Regions from separate parts of the Streptomyces sp. NPDC058796 genome, predicted to be linked through region 1. Evidence: riboswitches for the same ligand, from Rfam matches in the RefSeq annotation. Region 1 holds a riboswitch; the other holds the start of a gene.

Region 1 (4,688 bases):
CGGGGCCGACACCCTGGGCGCCACGGTCATAGCGCCCGTCGTCGAGGAGTCCGCCAAGGCCGCCGCCGTCCTCCTGGTCTTCCTCTTCCGCAGGCGGGACTTCACCGGCATCGTCGACGGCGTGGTCGTCGCCGGCGTCACCGCCACCGGCTTCGCCTTCACCGAGAACATCCTCTACCTGGGCAACGCCTTCGGCACCGACCAGCTCACCGGCGACAGCGGCTTCGCCTCCGTCACCGCCGCGACCTTCTTCGTCCGCGTCGTGATGTCGCCCTTCGCCCACCCGCTGTTCACCGTGCTCACCGGCATCGGCTTCGGCATCGCCGCCCTCTCCACCGGCCGGCACCGCCTGCGCCGCGCCCTGCTCCCGCTGGCCGGTCTGCTGCTCGCGATGGGCATGCACGCGCTGTGGAACGGTTCGGCCGCGTTCGGCGAGTACGGCTTCTTCGCCGTGTACGGGGCGTTCATGGTGCCCTGCTTCGGCCTGCTGACCTGGCTGGTGATCTGGACCCGCCAGCGCGAACTGCGCACCGTGCGCGACGAGCTGCCCGCGTACGTACTGGCCGGCTGGCTGGCCCCGGCGGAGCCGTACGCGCTCGGCTCGATGCACGCCCGCCGCCTCGCCCGGCAGTACGCCCGCCGGCACGCCGGGAAACCGGCCGCTCGGGCGGTGGCGCAGTACGAGGCGTACGCGACCTCGCTGGCGTTCCTGCGACAGCGGGGGCGAAAGGGCCGCGCGGGCGCCGACTTCGCCGTACGGGAACGGGAACTGCTGGGCGCCCTGTGGCAACGCCGCGAGGTGGCGCGCCCGGCGCTGGACCACGCGGCCCGCGCCACGGCTCCCCCGCCCGTCGCCCCCTGGCCCGGATACGGGGTGCCCGGATACGGAGTGCCCGGAGCGCCCGGGATGTACGGCGCCCACATCGGTTGCACCACGTACGGACATGCGGGCCCCTGGGCTCCGGCCCTCGCGGCGGCCCCGGCCCCCGCCCCGACGCCGTACCCCATGCCCGCCCGGCCCCCGTACCCGTACGCGCCGTACTCCCAGCCCCACCCCCACCGGCCGTAGCCTGCCTCAGGCCGACGCCTCCGTCAGCCGCCGGGTCTCGTCCTCCGTCAGGGTCAGCTCCGCCGCCTCCAGCAGCGCCGGCAGCTGCTCCACCGTGCGCGCGGACGCGATCGGCGCGGCCACCGTCGGCTGTGCGGCCAGCCAGGCCAGGGCGACCGTGGCGACGGGCGCGGAGTGGGTCTCGGCGATCTCGTCCAGGACCGCGAGGACCCGCTGCCCGCGCTCGCTCTCCAGGTGCTTGGCGGCGCCGCCCGCGCGCGGACTGTCGACCCTCGCGCCGGGCCGGTACTTCCCGGTGAGGAATCCGGACGCCAGGGCGTAGTAGGGAACGGCGGCCAGCCCGGCCCGCTCGGCGAGGTCGCGCAGTCCGCCCTCGTAGGTGTCGCGCGAGACCAGGTTGTAGTGGGGCTGGAGTGCCACGTACCGGGCGAGGCCCTCGCGGTCGGAGAAGTCCAGGGAGGCGGCGAGCCGCTCGGCGGAGATGTTGGAGGCGGCGATGTGCCGCACCTTGCCCGCCCGCACCAGTTCGTCGAGCGCGCCGATGATCTCCTCGACCGGCACCTCGGGCTTGTCGAAGTGGGTGTAGTAGAGGTCGATGTGGTCGGTGCCCAGGCGGCGCAGCGAGGCGTCGGCGGCCGCCTTGATGTTCGCGGCGCTCAGTCCCGGGTACTCGGGGTGCTGGCTGACCTTGGTGGCGAGGACGACGTCGTCACGGTTGCCGCGGGCCGCGAACCACCGGCCGAGGACGGTCTCGGACTCACCGCCGCTGTTGCCGTCGACCCACGCGGAGTAGGAGTCGGCGGTGTCGACGAAGTTGCCGCCCGCCGCGGTGTAGGCGTCGAGGACGGCGAAGGAGGTGTCCTGGTCGGCGGTCCAGCCGAAGACGTTGCCGCCGAGGGCGAGGGGGAAGACCTCCAGGTCGGAGGAGCCGAGCTTGCGCAGAGAAGTCATGTAGCGCGTCAACGAGCCCGACGGTCCCCGGGATTCCGGCAGCGGGGCAAAGATCCCGCAAACCGGCAGCCCTGACGTCGGGGGGTCGCCGTCAGGACCGCCGGGGATCAGGAGTGACGATCGGCGTGTGCGGAGTGGTTCAGGGCGTGAGGCCCTTGCTCTGCAGCCATGCCATCGGGTCGAGGCTGCCGCCGCCGGCCGTGTGGACTTCCATGTGGAGGTGGGCGCCGGTGACGTTGCCGGTGGCACCGACGCGGCCGATGACGTCGCCGGTGGTGACCTTCTGGCCGACGCTGACGTTGATCGAGGACTGGTGGGCGTACCAGATCTCGGTGCCGTCGTCGAGGGTGAGCACGGTCTTGTAGCCGTACGACCCGTCCCAGCCGGCCGACGTGATCGTGCCGCTGTGCACCGCCTTGAGCAGCGTGCCCGTGGGGGCGGCGAAGTCGAGTCCGGTGTGGTGGCCGGAGGACCAGTAGGGGCCCGCCTGCCCGAAGGTGGAGGAGATCGTGTACGAGGAGGTGGGCAGCGTGTACTGCTTGGCCAGCTTCGCGAGCCGCTCGGCCTCGGCCTTCTTCGCGGCTTCCTCCTCGGCCTTCTTCTTGGCGGCGGCGGCCTTGGCCTCGGCCTCCTCAGCCGCCTTGGCGGCGGCTTCCGCGGCCTTCTTCTCGGCGGCGGCCGCGGCCTCGGCGGCGGCCTTGCTCTCGACCTGGGCCTGCTGCTGCTCGGCCTGCGCCATGATCCGCGCGCGCAGCGACTCGCCGGCGTCGGCGGTGCTCTCCTCGCCGGTGCCGGCGGAGGCGGCGGCGATGCCGCTGAGCGGGGTGGCGGAACCCTCGGGCTCGGGCTCCTCGTCGGTGATGAGCGAGCCGACGTTCGGCAGGTCCGGCATGGAGATGGACACCGGCGGCTTGCCGGTCTGCGCGCTGGCCATGCCGCCCGCGCCGACGGCGGCTATGACACCGACGCCCAGGACGGTGGAGCTGCGGGCGAGGCCGCCGCGCTGCTTGGCGACGCGGTGCCGGCCGCGCACGGGGCGGATGGACTCCGCGGTGGGGTTCCACTCCTCCCAGGGGCCCTCTTCGGCGCGGTGGACGTCGTAGCCGAAGGTGTCGGTGTCGTGCCCGCTGGGCACGGACGGGGCCTCGGGGGCAGGCCGGTTGGACGCCACGTGGGCGTACTCCTTTCCTTCCTTTCGCCTACCGGGTTAGCTGACGGGTTCGGAGCAGGAAGGTCTCCTACGCGCGTATATCCGCCGTGCCTGGCACGGCGTCATACGCCCGATTCACCCCAAGTGGTGGTTCCCCGGTTCCCTTGCGGGATTCGGCGCGTGCGCACGGAGCCGCCTTCTGTGACGGCTGGGACGACCGCGCTGCGTTATCGAACGTTAATAGACGGGGGCCTCTGATTCCAAGCCGTTCCGCTTGATCATTAAGGAGACCCGGGTGGACACACGCCTCACGGGCGATGAAATCCGGGCGAGTTGACCCCCCTTCAGCGCCCCTTCGGCACCACTTCCCGCAAGCACCACACCTGATGGTGTGTCAGTTGTTATGCGGAGGGCGCTCGCTCCATCACGGGCCGTGATCAGGGTCGTCGCACGGCGAGCAGAGCCATGTCGTCGGCCATGCCGCCCCCGGAGTGCCTGCGCACGTCCTCGGCGAGGGTGCCGAGCAGTTCTTCCGGGTGCCGGAAGACGCAGCCGGCCAGCCGCTCGTGCGGGTCGTAGAACTCGCCCCGGTCGTCGCGGGCCTCCGACAGTCCGTCGGTGTACAGCAGCAGCGTGGCCCCGCCGGGGAACGGGGCCTCCTCCGCCCGGTCGGGCCACACGCCGAGTTCCCCCATCCCGAGCGGCAGCGCCGACTCCCGGGCGGGCAGGAGGCGCAGGGTGCCGTCGGCGTAGAGCAGCAGCGGTGGCGGATGCCCCCGGTTGAGGACGCGGACGACTCCGTCGCCGTGCGGGAGTTCGGCGAGCACGGCGGTGGTGAAACCCTCGAAGGCGTCCAGCCCGTCGCGCCGGGTGCCCTCGCGGGCCAGCGCACGCTCCAGCCGCTGGGCCACCGCCTCCAGCGTCGCCTCCTGTTCGGCGGCCTCCCGGAACGCGCCGATCACCACGGCGACGGCGGCGACCGCGCCCATGCCCTTGCCCCGCACGTCACCGACGATGAGCCGGATGCCGCGCGGGCTGTCCTGCACCGCGTACAGGTCGCCGCCGATGAACGCGTCGGCCTGCGCCGCCTCGTAGCAGGCGGCGATCTCGAAGCCGCCGATCCGCTCGGCGGGTTCCGGCAGCACGGCCCGCTGGGCGGCCTCGGCGATCTCGCGGACGGAGACGAGCCGCTCGCCGGTGCGGCGCACGAAGGCGTTGACGAGGACGGCGAGCGCGGCCACCGTCGTGATGGTGATCAGCTCCGTGAGGGAGTCGACGTAGTGGATGACCTCCTTGCTCAGCTGGAGCCCGATGACGGCGGCGACCACGGCGGCACTCGTGAGCACCGTGCCGCGCCGCGAGTAGACCGCGGCGGCGACCAGGGGCGCGGCCGTGTAGAGGGGGCCCGCGGTGAAGTAGCGGGGGGTGAAGATGTCGTACAGGACGGCGACGACGATCAGCAGGACGGGCAGTGCGCGTACGAGCACTCGCCCGTACGGGGTCCGGCGGTGCGGCTCG
Region 2 (4,688 bases), on a different contig from region 1:
GCGCGGCCCGGCCGGTCAGGCGGGAGCGGCGGGCCTGGCGCTTGGTCTGCGAACGGTAGACCCGGGCCGCGGTCTGTTCCCCGATGATCCGGATCCTGGTCGCGGTGGAGAAACGGTCCCGGTCCTTCACCGCCATGTCTGTCCCCGCCTTAAGTCCACACGTGCGTACGTCCCCGCACACGGTACGGGACCGAGTACGGGGACGTACGTACGACGCTGCCTACAGGAGCGGCGCTCAGCCCTTGAAGCGGGGGAAGGCGCTGCGGCCGGCGTACACCGCGGCGTCGTCGAGGATCTCCTCGATGCGCAGCAGCTGGTTGTACTTGGCGACGCGCTCGGAGCGGGCCGGGGCGCCGGTCTTGATCTGGCCGCAGTTGGTGGCGACGGCCAGGTCGGCGATGGTGACGTCCTCGGTCTCGCCGGAGCGGTGGGACATCATGCACTTGAAGCCGTTGCGCTGGGCCAGCTCCACGGCGTCCAGGGTCTCGGTCAGCGAACCGATCTGGTTGACCTTGACGAGGAGCGCGTTGGCGGCGTTCTCGTCGATGCCGCGGGCCAGGCGCTCCGGGTTGGTGACGAACAGGTCGTCGCCGACGAGCTGGACCTTGTCACCGAGCTTTTCGGTGATGGTCTTCCAGCCCTCCCAGTCGTCCTCGAACAGCGGGTCCTCGATGGAGACCAGCGGGTACGCGTCGACCAGCTCGGCGTAGTACTCGGTCATCTCGGCGGCCGAGCGCGTCTTGCCCTCGAAGGTGTAGGCGCCGTCCTTGTAGAACTCGGAGGCGGCCACGTCGAGCGCGAGGGCGATCTGCTCGCCGGGGGTGTAGCCGGCCTCCTTGATCGCCTCGAGGATGAGGTCGAGGGCCTCGCGGTTGGAGCCGAGGTTCGGGGCGAAGCCGCCCTCGTCGCCGAGGCCGGTGGCCAGGCCCTTGCTCTTCAGGACCTTCTTCAGGGTGTGGTAGACCTCGGCACCCCAGCGCAGGGCCTCGGAGAAGGACTCCGCGCCGATCGGCGCGATCATGAACTCCTGGATGTCCACGTTGGAGTCGGCGTGCGAGCCGCCGTTCAGGATGTTCATCATCGGCACCGGCAGCAGGTGCGCGTTGGGACCGCCCAGGTAGCGGAAGAGCGGGAGGTCGGACGCCTCGGAGGCGGCGTGGGCGACGGCGAGGGAGACGCCGAGGATGGCGTTGGCGCCCAGCGAGCCCTTGTTGTCGGTGGCGTCCAGGTCGAACATGGCCTGGTCGATCAGGCGCTGCTCGGTGGCGTCGTAGCCGACCAGCTCCGGGCCGATCTGCTCGATGACGGCGAGGACGGCCTTCTCGACGCCCTTGCCCAGGTAACGGCCCGCATCGCCGTCACGGAGTTCGATGGCCTCGAAGGCGCCGGTGGAGGCACCGGAGGGAACGGCGGCACGACCCGTGCTGCCGTCGTCGAGGCCGACCTCGACCTCGACCGTGGGGTTGCCTCGGGAGTCCAGGATTTCCCGGGCTACGACGACGTCGATGGACGGCACGAGCATCTCCTTCTTCAATGTGACGCTTCGGTGTGACGCGCGCGGGTCCGAGGACCGCGGCGGCTCTGCGGGACCGAGCCTAACCGGCTCCGGGCGATCGGCCAGCCGATCGCCCACCCGCTGGACAGAACCGAGAGTAAATTGTTTCCGAACGGAACAAAGACGTTTCCGAAAACCCGTTCGCAATCGCGGACGGATCCGGGGCGTGAAAAACCCGCCCCGGTGCGTACGGGGGAACACGCACCGGGGCGGGAGCAGGGGGCCGCCGCTTACTTCAGGTGCAGCTGCTGGCCCGGGTAGATCAGGTCGGCGTCGTCGACGATGTCGTCGTTCAGCTTGAACAGCTTCGCCCAGCCGCCCTCGACGTCGTGCTCCTCGGCGATCGAGCTGAGGGTGTCACCCTTGACGACCTTGTACTCGCCGTCGCCCTTCTCGACCTTCTTGCCGGTCGGGGTGGTGACGGTCTTCTTCTCGGCGGGCTTCTCGGCCTTCGGCTCGGCGGCCGGGCGCTCGTCGGAGCGGGAGGCCTTCTGCTCGGTGGAGCGCTCGGCGGTGGAGCCGCTGTCCTGGCTCTGCGAGGAGCCGCTGTCCTGGCTCTCGGAGCCGCCGCCGGTGTACGCGGCGTTCGACAGGCCGGTGCCGCAGACCGGCCAGGCACCCTTGCCCTGGCCCGCGAGCACCTTCTCGGCGATCTCGATCTGCTGCGCCTTGGTCGCCTGGTCGGCGGTCGCGGCGTACTGCGTGCCGCCGTAGCCGGCCCAGGTGGAGGCGGAGAACTGCAGGCCGCCGTAGTAACCGTTGCCCGTGTTGATGGACCAGTTGCCGCCGGACTCGCACTGCGCGACGGCGTCCCACTCGGACGCGGTGGCGGCGGAGGCGTTGCCGGCCGCCATCAGCGGGGCGGCGACGGCGGCACCGGTGACACCGGCGACGGCGACGATACGGGTGGCCTTGGACGGGCGGCGGTGCTTGCCCTTGCCGGAAAACAGCATGGTTGATCCCCTCACCGACGCCTGCGAGGTGAGCTGTCGGGTTCGGGCCGGTTGAGTTGCCCGGCCGGGTTCCTCGCGGAACTCGGCTTCACCCCTAGCCGCTCCGGCTCAACTGCCCGGTGCGGCACCTACCTTGGGTCCCCCGCTCCTGCCTGCGGCGCTCGAAGCGACGACTGTTCCCGTACGGCCGCTGGCAGGATTCGGCGTTGCGGCAGCCGGGGCCCGCGGTGGCGAGCGGTCATGACCGTAGACACGCGCTCCGCGGTTTTTCAAAGACGATCACGGCTTCTGAGACCTATCTCTCACGAGATCCAAAACGGACATACAGCCTCTAACCGTGACGTGAACTCCCCCTACTTTTCGCCCGATTCGCCCGTGACCGTGAGCGTCTGACCGGGCAGGATGTGGTCCGGGTCGGACCCGACGACGTCCTTGTTGCCGGCGTAGAGCGAACGCCACCCGCCGTCGAGCTCAAGGGAGTCGGCGATGCCCCAGAGACTGTCGCCGGAACGGACCGTGTACGAGCCGTCCACGGCCTCCCGGGCCTCACCCTCACCGCGCGAGGCGTGCCGGCCCGAAGAGGCGTCCGCACGGTCGTCCGCGCGGCCGCTCGTCGCGCTCTCGTCGGCACTGTCACCACGGTGCCGCCCCGCACCCGACTCCCCACCACCGGCGGCCGCCGAAGAACCGTCACTCTGCCCCACCTTGTCCGTTTCATCGGTCTTGGTGGTACCGGTGGACGAGCTGCCGGATTCCTGCGGGTCGGCACTTGCCGCCGAGCCGGATTCGGCCGATGCGCCCGTCTTGGGCGTTTCGCCCTCATCGGTCGACGAAGGGTCAGAAGTCGGCGAAGGAGACGACGAAGGCGACGCCCCGGCGGCCGGGTCGGACGCCTCGCCCGAAGCCGTCGAGCCGGACGTGCCCGTAGACCCGGACGGGTCGGCCGTGCCGGACGGGTCACTCGTCTCCGGAGCGGTGGGCGCCTGCGAGGGGTCCGCGGTCCCCGGCGAGCCGTCCCCGGCCGAACCCGTGGCGCCGTCCACGATCCCCGAGTCGTTGCCCAGTCCCGCGAGCAGACCACAGGTCGGCCAGGCGGCGATGCCCTGGTCCGCGTGTATCTTCTCGGCGATTCTTATCTGCTGGGAGCGGCTGGCCTGGTCGGCGCTCCGCGCGTACTCGAGGCCGCCGTACCGCTCCCAGGCCTCCTGGGAGATCTGGAGGCCGCCGTAGTACCCGTTGCCGCTGTTCTGGCTCCAGGCTCCGCCGGTCTCGCACTCGGCGACCCGGTCCCAGTTCGCGCCGTCGGCCGCGTGGGCGCCGGTGGCGCCGAGGAGGGGGATCGCGATGGCGGAGCCGGTCACTCCGGCGGCGACGACCAGGGCGGGGGCCTGGCGGGGGCGACGGTGACGACCGTTCCCGGAGAGCATGCGACGACCTTTCACGAGACAGCGGGGACCGCGCGGCGGTAATGCTCAGGCCACGTTGATCCGTGAACGTATAGGCAGATGATCGCTTGTCACAAGTTCATGCCGCGCAGATCACGTGAAGATCACAAAGTTGAGCGCGTGTCACTTTTACTTCGGGGGCGGACCATGACCCGCCGATGTTGCAACGGGTGTGAAGGACACGGGCAAGGTGCGCAGACCTCGCATGATGAGCCCGCCGCGCCAGCGCAGTTCCTCCGGCTCCGCGGCGAGCCGGAGGTCCGGGAGGCGGGTGAGGAGCGTGGCGAGCGCGGTCTGTCCCTCCAGCCGGGCGAGCGGGGCCCCGAGGCAGTAGTGGATGCCGTGGCCGTACCCCAGGTGCTGGCTGTCCCGGCGGGCGAGGTCGAGGGTGTCCGGGTCCGTGAAGCGCTCCGGGTCCCGGTCGGCGGCGGCCAGGACGACGAGGACGGGGTCGCCGGGCGCGATGTCCTGCCCGCCGAGGGAGAGAGGCCGGGTGGCGAAGCGCCAGGTGGCCATCTCCACCGGGCCGTCGTAGCGCAGGAGTTCCTCGACGCCGGTCTCCAGCAGCGCACGCTCGCCGGCGGCGAGGGACCTCTGCAGGCGGTCCCGCTGCTCGGGGTGGGTGAGCAGGGCGTACGTGCCGTTGCCGATCAGGTTGACGGTGGTCTCGAAGCCGGCGAAGAGCAGGATGAAGGCCATCGCCGCGGCCTCGTTCTCGGTGAGGTGCTCGCCGTG

What was found. Region 1 has a riboswitch for cyclic di-AMP ahead of ACFW47_RS08695 (M23 family metallopeptidase). Riboswitches for the same ligand answer to the same signal wherever they lie in the genome.
Region 2: another riboswitch for cyclic di-AMP. It lies ahead of ACFW47_RS12235 (transglycosylase family protein); the one in region 1 lies ahead of ACFW47_RS08695 (M23 family metallopeptidase).

What each region holds. Positions count from the first base shown of each region.
Region 1 covers NZ_JBHYOP010000003.1:16,567-21,254, forward strand. The annotation lists gene ACFW47_RS08685 (PrsW family intramembrane metalloprotease) at 1-1,069, shown strand, start outside; gene ACFW47_RS08690 (aldo/keto reductase) at 1,076-2,020, opposite strand; gene ACFW47_RS08695 (M23 family metallopeptidase) at 2,160-3,191, opposite strand; cyclic di-AMP (ydaO/yuaA leader) riboswitch at 3,203-3,359, opposite strand; gene ACFW47_RS08700 (PP2C family protein-serine/threonine phosphatase) at 3,608-4,688, opposite strand, start outside.
Region 2 covers NZ_JBHYOP010000004.1:83,168-87,855, forward strand. The annotation lists gene ACFW47_RS12225 (septum formation initiator family protein) at 1-136, opposite strand, end outside; gene eno (phosphopyruvate hydratase) at 236-1,516, opposite strand; gene ACFW47_RS12235 (transglycosylase family protein) at 1,786-2,508, opposite strand; cyclic di-AMP (ydaO/yuaA leader) riboswitch at 2,512-2,678, opposite strand; gene ACFW47_RS12240 (transglycosylase family protein) at 2,862-3,935, opposite strand; gene ACFW47_RS12245 (cytochrome P450) at 4,083-4,688, opposite strand, start outside.